DNA from 2 places in the Paenibacillus sp. FSL R7-0163 genome. Region 2 is predicted to be linked to the other one. Evidence: riboswitches for the same ligand, from Rfam matches in the RefSeq annotation. Region 2 holds a riboswitch; the other holds the start of a gene.
What was found. A riboswitch is a leader RNA that binds a small molecule or an ion and turns the genes downstream of it on or off. The one in region 2 is predicted to bind preQ1.
Positions count from the first base shown of each region.

Region 1: another riboswitch for preQ1. It lies ahead of NST45_RS21170 (queuosine precursor transporter); the one in region 2 lies ahead of queF (preQ(1) synthase).

Region 1 is NZ_CP150224.1:4,810,892-4,815,326, reverse strand. Features, by position in the region: gene NST45_RS21175 (methyl-accepting chemotaxis protein) at 1-1,453, opposite strand, end outside; PreQ1 riboswitch class I at 1,821-1,866, shown strand; gene NST45_RS21170 (queuosine precursor transporter) at 1,877-2,590, shown strand; gene NST45_RS21165 (AMP-binding protein) at 2,869-4,350, shown strand; gene NST45_RS21160 (thiolase family protein) at 4,347-4,435, shown strand, end outside.
Region 2 is NZ_CP150224.1:2,463,965-2,468,399, forward strand. Features, by position in the region: gene murB (UDP-N-acetylmuramate dehydrogenase) at 138-1,049, shown strand; gene NST45_RS10950 (hypothetical protein) at 1,113-1,448, opposite strand; PreQ1 riboswitch class I at 1,707-1,750, shown strand; gene queF (preQ(1) synthase) at 1,914-2,387, shown strand; gene queC (7-cyano-7-deazaguanine synthase QueC) at 2,417-3,079, shown strand; gene NST45_RS10965 (6-carboxytetrahydropterin synthase) at 3,079-3,561, shown strand; gene queE (7-carboxy-7-deazaguanine synthase QueE) at 3,554-4,276, shown strand; gene NST45_RS10975 (cysteine hydrolase family protein) at 4,412-4,435, shown strand, end outside.

The sequences.
Region 1 (4,435 bases), 2.3 Mb from region 2:
GATTGATGCTTTGGATAAGGATCAAGAGGTGATTAAAGGCATCACCTGCTTCTGCTACCTTGCCGACTCCAGAGGCAACCTCAGAATTCACGTGGTTCATCTCAGTAACGGAGCGGCTCATATCTTCCTGAAGGCCAAGTAGGAAGTCACGGATCTGTTCGTTTGCGTTACGGGATTGTTCAGACAGCTTGCGTACTTCTCCGGCAACAACAGCAAAGCCGCGTCCATGCTCTCCTGCGCGTGCAGCTTCGATTGAAGCATTCAGCGACAGCATTTGGATCTGTTTCGTAATTTCAGTAATGCTGTGAACGACTTCTCCGATCATTACTGAACGATCATTCATGATTTGTAATTGATCCAGCGACTGTAGGGAAGCACGTTCAACCTGGCGCATTTGCAGCACGGCACTTTGAGCAATTTCATTACCGCCACTTGCTTCAGCGGAAGCCTCACTGATTTGCTCCGTGACTTCATTCGCTGCTGAGGCAATACTTTGAATGCCTAAATTGATTTCTTCCATTGCTCTCGAGTTATCTGATGCACTGCTAGCGATAGTCGTACTACCTTTGCCGATTTCTACTACCGATGAGCTGGAGTGATCCGCCATATCGTTGAGAACCTCAACACGTTCTTTTAAAGAGTTGGAATCCGCAACGACAGTATTAGAGGTTACCAGTACATGTCCGATCATTTCTTTCAGGCGTTGGGTCATCGCTTGGAAGCTTACGGACAACTGTGCAACTTCGTCATTTCCTTTAACTGATAATTCTTCGGTGAAATCTCCCTCTGCGAGCCGGGCACTATAAGCTGCCAGTTTTGAGATTGGACGTGTTATACGCACACTCATAAACCATGCACCAGTTAGACCGATGATCAACGTCAGAAGTGTGATTCCGGCACTTGTCCATAGAATACTGTCTGTTTTTTCTTGAATGAAGCTTACGTCACTGCTTACACCGATAACCATCGTACTTCCGGGAATACCGATATAAGCTGTTTTATGTATACCATGTGCGTCGCTATATGTATCGCTTAGTCCAGTTTTTCCTTTAGAGGCTTGTTGCATTGCAGAGGATACGGTGACACTTTCTGCCCGTTGCAATTTTGCATCGTGATCTGCGGATAGAATCTCAGCTTCTTTCCCTTTCAGATTGACCAGAAAAATGGTTTCCACTCCATGTTGTTTCCTCTTTTCCTGAAAATAGAACTCGAGATTGGTGGCAGACTGATCGTTCTTATTTAGGGTTTGCTGGGCGTGCATTACGTTGAGATTCTTATATACGTCCTGAGCAGCGGCAGTAAGGATTTTGTTAATCTGTGGCATAACATAGCTGTTGAAGATATTGATGGAGATAAAGTAGAAGCTGGTGCTTAACAAAAGAGACGTGAGCAACAGAACAACAAATAATAAACGCGTGAATTTGCGACTGATCGAATGCTTGATACGAAACATATCGTTCTCTCCTTTTTTTATGGACGGTGAGGTCATTTCTTTTTTTGGTCTTCACTAGATACTCCATGCCAACTGCTGGAAATTGGCGACCCGAGATATATTCCATAGTTATGTCATATTTCTACTAAATGGATCGGGAATAAGGTGTTTGATACTATTCTATAGAATTAACCTCTGGATGAATAGTGAAAGTTTTGTCCTATAGAGCATTTTTTTCTGAAAAAAATGAATTATTGCTGACTATTTTAGATAATTGTCGAAAAAAAAGAACTGGAACTACCAATTTCATATAAAAATATTATTTTTATGGATTGTTTAGCGCTATTGTGATAGAGTATTAATGTTTTGTTCCAAAAATTTAATAATGTAAGCCGCGGTTCGTAACCATCCCGCGTAAACAAAACTAGGAGGAGTTTCAGTAATATGTTTAATTTGTTGTGGGGAGTTTTATTTGTTATTGTCAATTTTGCCTTTTTTCTACTCTGTTACCGCCTGTTCGGGAAAAGTGGAATGTATGCCTGGGTAGGTATTGCTACTGTAATTGCTAACATTCAGGTAGCTAAGACGATTGCTATGCCATTTGATATTGTGATGACACTCGGAAATACGATGTATGTCACTTTGTATATGACCAGCGATTTGCTTAATGAGAAGTACGGAAGAGCGGAAGCACGTAAAGCGGTCTGGTTTGGTTTCTTCACCTTGCTTATGACTACAGTCATTATGCAGATGGTACTAGTATTTAAGCCACAGGAGACCGATATCGCTCAGTCTTCTTTGGAGACGATTTTTGGGCTGATGCCTCGACTAGCTGTGGGTAGTCTTACTGCTTACTTCATTAGTCAGTTCCTAGATGTTCGGTTGTACTCTTGGATTCGTAAATATTACAGCACCTCAAGTCAGCTGTGGATTCGTTCCAACGGCAGTACGATGATTAGCTCCTTTGTGGATACACTTATCTTCTGCACCATTGCGTTTGCGGGCTTGTATGACTGGAATGTATGGCTTGAAATTTTGCTTACAACTTATCTAGCGAAGTTCTTACTAACCGCAGTAAGCACACCTATCTTATATATCGCCCGAACCTTTACTTTTGCTGAAGAGGGTACACCATCGACCGTTCAAAAGAAGGACTAAACAACAATACAGCCAGCGCGTACCGATCATAATCGATGCGTGCTGGCTATTTTTTTAGTTGTAAGATGGACTTAATAGTTACATGAAAATGTGTACATAAAAATAATATAAAGCTAAAATAAGCTATCATAGCAATTCTAGCGGGTTAGTCTAACAGGAGCGCCTGCGATGGCGCTTAACACATATACTTTAGTCTGGGCTGGACTTGCGGGGCAGTCCGATTGAAGAAAATGTATATAATTGGTAGTCACAGAAATTACGAACAGGTGTGATCAAGGATGAATCTAGTAGTTCCTATACTGCGTCATGCAGCACAGCAGCCCGACAGCATTGCCTTAACCCATGACCAAGCAAGTCATACCTATACAACATTAGTAGAAACGATGCGGAGAATCGCGAATGGCTTACAGCAAAAGGGTCTGAGGCATGACAAAATCGCGATTTTGTCTACGAATCGTATTGAATTTGTTGAGGTTTTCTTGGGGGCGATTTATGCGGGCTGTGTTCCCATTCCCTTAGATCCCAAATGGAGTGCTAATGAACTGCAGGTTATTATAGAGCAGTGCCAGCCGACAATGATTTTTGCCGAGCCGGAAGCCGCAAAGAATCTGGTTTTCAAGGATCAAGCGATCCCAACATTGACCTTCTCAAATGAACGAACAGGTTCCTATGATCAGTGGCTGGCTGCCCTGAAGCCGGAGGCTGAGTTGGATGAGACGAATGAATTATTATTTATTGGCTTTACTTCAGGCACAACCGGGTTGCCCAAAGGTTATATGCGTACCCATTTATCATGGTTAAAAAGCTTTGAGGTCTCGAATATTGCTTTTGAATTGGACGCTATGAAGGATGTTTTGGCACCAGGTCCATTTGTGCATTCCCTATCCTTATTCGCCGTAATGCAGAGTCTATATTGTGGAGCAACCTTTCATATCACACAAAAATTTAGTGCCACGAAGGTGTTAGAGCTGTGCCAGCAAATTCCGGGCGTGGTGCTGTTCGTCGTACCAACAATGATCGAATCCATGATGTTGCAGGCTGTACCTGGGCAGATACAGATGGATGCGATTATTAGCTCAGGTGCAAAGTGGTCGGAGTTGTCCAAGAAAAGGGGCATGGAAGTGTTTGGTGGAGCGCGCCTTTATGAATCCTACGGTTCTTCAGAAGCGAGTTATATTAGTTATTTGAATGTTCTGACCGAGCATAATCCGACCTCTATAGGAAAACCTTATCCCGGGGTGCAAATTTCCATTCGTGATGAACAGTTCCGGGAAGTCCCTACTGGGGAGATTGGGCAGCTATATGTGCGTAGTGATATGATATTTTTAGGCTACCATCAATTGCCGAATGAGACAGCAGCAGCTTTTAAAGAGGGATGGCTTATTTTAGAAGACTATGTTTATCAGGATGAAGCTGGTTATTTATATATGGCGGGACGTTTGAAGAATAAAATCATATCCGGAGGCCTGAACGTTTATCCAGAAGAAATAGAGAGGGTGCTGGAGTTTCTTCCGGAAATAGATGAAGTGATGGTGCTTGGCGTGCCTGACGATTACTGGGGAGAACAGCTGATAGCCCTCGTGAAGTGGAGCGGAGAACAGCACTTATCTGTCGACGAAATTAAGAATTATTGCCGCCAGTATTTAGCAAGCTACAAAGCGCCGAAGCAGCTGTTAACCCTGGATGAATTTATCTATACAAGCAGCGGCAAAATTGCCCGGCAAGCGATGAAAGACTATGTGAAAAGAGCGATGGTATGATAGAAGCAGTAATTGTCATGGCAAAACGTACACCGATTGGCAGAATGGGTGGCTTATTAAGTACACTTGAGCCGGAAGCATTACT
Region 2 (4,435 bases):
TCATACAACGAACAGGCTCCCGTCATTGACAAGGGAGCCTGTTCGTTGTTACAGTTGTGGTTGCCTACAATTTCATAATAACTCTTTAAAATAGATCAAGGACCATCATTTATACATGGTTAAAGGAGCATGAAAACATGAATATTGACAAAATTCAAGATGACCTAGAGCAGCTAATGACTGCAGGAAAAGTGAAAAGTCATGAGAATTTAAAAGATCACGTGTACACTAAAATGGGCGGCAAAGCTGATATTTTGGCTGCACCAGCTACTTATGATGAAATTCAAAAGATCGTTACATATGCAGAACAAAATGGGATAACCCTTACGGTACTTGGGAATGGCTCCAATGTGATTATCCGTGATGGAGGTGTACGTGGGATCGTTCTGCAAACGGCAGGACTGACCGAAATGGGGATTCGCGACAATCTCTTATATGCGCAATGTGGTGCCAAAATAATTGATGTTTCCAGATATGCACTTGATAAGGAGCTTACGGGTCTTGAGTTCGCCTGTGGCATTCCAGGAACAGTTGGTGGAGCGCTCTATATGAACGCAGGTGCTTATGGCGGTGAGATCAAAGATGTCCTGCATAGTGCACTAGCTATAAATAAGAACGGGCAATTGGTAACTCTGCAAGGTGATGAGCTGCAATGGGGTTACAGAAAAAGCGTGTTCGCAAGCGGTGAGTACATTGTACTTGAGGCCAAATTTGCTATGACTTCCGGTGATGTTTTAACGATCAAGGCAAAAATGGATGAACTAACTTATTTACGTGAATCGAAGCAACCGCTTGAGTATCCATCCTGTGGGAGTGTATTTAAGCGGCCTCCAGGCCGTTTTGCAGGTCAGTTAATTCAAGAGAGCGGCTTACAGGGTACAAGAATCGGCGGTGCTGAGGTATCCAAGAAGCATGCGGGATTTATTGTGAATGCAGATAATGCAACAGCCAGTGATTACATCGGGCTAATCCACCATGTAAGAGCGACTGTGAAGGATAAATTCGGTGTAGAGCTGGAAACTGAAGTGGAGATCATTGGAGAAGAATAAATGATAAGCAAAAAGAGCCCGCAATCGCTGTGGGCTCTTTTTGCTTATCATAATCATGTTCGTTTAATCTACTGAAAGGGTGTAATTAGCTCTGTCCGTAGTTATTTCTGCCTTGCGGTCGGCTAAGTCTACGATTTGAAGACCTTCAACAGCTAAATCATAAGTGGATTGTGGCAGGGATACCAGTTCACCATCGGCGTTAAGTGTGCTGCCGAAACCTCTTAATATCAGTGCACTTCCAAGATATTCATCAATAACATCGTCTGCACTCCGGAAATCTACGGACTCTAAATTGAAGTGAACTTTATCCAAATCACGAAGTTCTTTCTTTTCAATAGCGATTGTTTCATTCAAATGATTGTTAAGCCAATCCATAAGCTGCTGTATACTTTGTTCCATAAAATGCTCCCACCCTTAGCTCGAAGATTATTATGAATAAGTTACCCTTTTCTTAGGGTTTGAATCCTTTTTTTTGCCGCATCTTAATTAATCATATGAATAATTCATGTCATTAAAAAGAAATTCACGATCAAATGGCATTGTTTTTGAACTTCATAAACTCTACGTACGTAAAGAGTAGAACTTGTCAGGAGCGGGCTACCCATGGTATAGTTCAAGACGCAATATGCTTTAAGAAGAAGTCTGCACTAAAGTTGTGCAGGAGAGGTTCGCGAACTCCCTCTATAAAAAACTAAGAATATATTAAACAGTACAAGCGGTTGCTGTCCTTTATCCGGACGTTGCTTCCGTTTCTTCTTAGTGGAGCCAAGTTTTCGAAATCTCGTTCTTCTTTCCATTACCGGCCAAGGCCGAAGGAAAAGAGAGGGGTTTTTTGTCGTGTCAGAAGGAAGATTGAAAGAGGAAATGCAAGAAGTTACTTTGCTTGGTAATCAGGGAACACAGTACAAGTTTGGTTATGATCCAGACATTCTGGAGGTGTTTGATAACAAACATCCCGGACGTGATTATTTTGTTAAATTCAACTGCCCTGAGTTCACTAGCTTGTGTCCTGTAACGGGTCAGCCGGATTTTGCCACGCTGTATATTTCGTATATTCCTGAACAAAAAATGGTGGAATCCAAATCATTAAAGCTGTATCTGTTTAGCTTCCGCAACCATGGTGACTTTCATGAGGACTGTGTCAACATTATTATGAATGATCTGATCTCACTGATGGATCCGCGCTACATTGAGGTATGGGGCAAGTTCACTCCGCGCGGAGGCATTTCAATTGATCCTTATTGCAACTATGGAAGACCGGGTACGAAGTATGAGGCGATGGCGGAACACCGCTTAATCAATCACGACCTCTATCCAGAAAAAGTGGACAACCGCTAAATTCCAACTTGTGATAAGGAGAGATTCATATGAACAAAAAAGCACTCGTCGTATTCAGCGGCGGACAAGATAGCACCACTTGCCTGGTTTGGGCATTGCAGCAGTATGAGGAAGTGCAGGTAGTTACCTTCAACTATAATCAACGTCATGCGGCTGAAATCGAAGTTGCAACAGAGATAGCAGCTAAGTTTAATGTAAAACAGCATATTCTTGATCTGGGGCTGCTTAATCAGCTGGCACCCAATGCACTTACCCGTCAGGATATAGATATCGTGGCTGGGGAAGGGGATGAGCTTCCAAGTACTTTCGTCGATGGACGGAATTTGTTGTTTTTATCTTTTGCCGCAATATTAGCTAAACAACTGGGGTACTCCCATATCGTCACTGGGGTTTGCCAAACGGACTTTAGCGGTTATCCGGACTGCCGTGATGTTTTTGTGAAATCATTGAATGTTACGCTGAACTTATCTATGGACTATGAGTTTGCGATCCACACTCCCCTAATGTGGCTGGATAAAAAAGAAACGTGGAAAATGGCCGATCAACTGGGGTATTTTGATTATGTTCGCGAACACACACTGACCTGTTACAACGGTATTATTGGCAGTGGCTGCGGTACTTGTCCAGCCTGTCTATTGCGTCAGCGTGGTCTTGAGCAATATGAGGCAGAGAGAATGGAGGCCGGCTCTTAATGCTTAACGAGGTTTCAGTCTGCAAAATATTTACGTTCGATGCGGCACACCAGTTAGTGGGACACAAAGGGAAATGCAGCAATCTGCACGGACATACTTATAAGCTCGAAGTAGTGCTTAAGGGCAAACCTATGGCCGCGGAAGGCCACTCGGATGAAGGCTTCGTCATTGATTTTAGCGATATCAAAATGACAGTACAACAAAGCCTAGTAGATCGTTTAGATCACGCTTTTCTTGCTATGGGAAATGAACCTGTGTTAGAGACGTTAACGAATACGGGCTCCAAAGTAGCCTTATTGTCTTTCCGCACCACAGTGGAGAATATGTCTTCATATATTGCCTACAAGCTTAAGCAAGCAGGGTTGCCTTTATACTCGGTAAAGCTATGGGAGACTCCAACCTCTTGGGCAGAGGTGCTGGCTGAAGATGTTCCGGATGAAGGGCCATCCTACCGTTTGTATGGAGGCTGTGACTGTGAGTAAGATTCCTGTAATTGAAATGTTCGGTCCAACTATTCAAGGCGAAGGTGCGGTAATTGGAGTGAAGACGATGTTTGTCCGCACCTATGGCTGCGATTATCGCTGCGGCTGGTGTGACTCCGCTTTTACTTGGGATGGTACGGCTAAGAATAAGGTTCGCATGATGGAAGCAGAAGAAATCATAAATGAATTATTGGCGTTAGCTGGAGATAATTTCGACTGTGTTACGATTTCAGGCGGTAATCCTGCCTTGATTGGTGAAGGAATGGGTACCTTCATCAACCTGCTTCATGAGCGTGGAATAAAAGCAGCGATAGAAACTCAGGGGAGTAAATGGCAGGATTGGTTCAATGACGTGGATGTGCTGACAATCAGTCCTAAACCTCCAAGCTCAGGAATGACAACGAATTGGGAAATGCTAGATAACATCATGAGTAAGATGGAGAAACTGGGTCGTTCTACGCATAGCTTGAAGGTCGTAGTGTTTGATGATAAGGATTTTGATTATGCGAAAAACGTTCACCAGCGATATCCGAATGTGCAGCTCTTTCTGCAGCCTGGTAATGATGATGTCACGGAAGAGGGCAACATTTCTGCTCGACTTCTGGGAAGGCTGGAGTGGTTGTTTAATAAAGTAATCGTGGATTCGGATATGAACAAGGTTCGTGTACTTCCACAGCTGCATGCATTGATCTGGCATAATAAGCGTGGCAAATAAAAGATTGATGAAATCGTCCGGGTATCTGCTTACAGATGCTCGGTTTTTATTTTTAACATTTGTAACTTCTAGTAGGTAGATAGTCTGTCCCAGTTTCTGGTATGATTTTGAAAAAAGCTCTTGGAGGTTATTCATTTGGAACAATCAACAGCATTATTA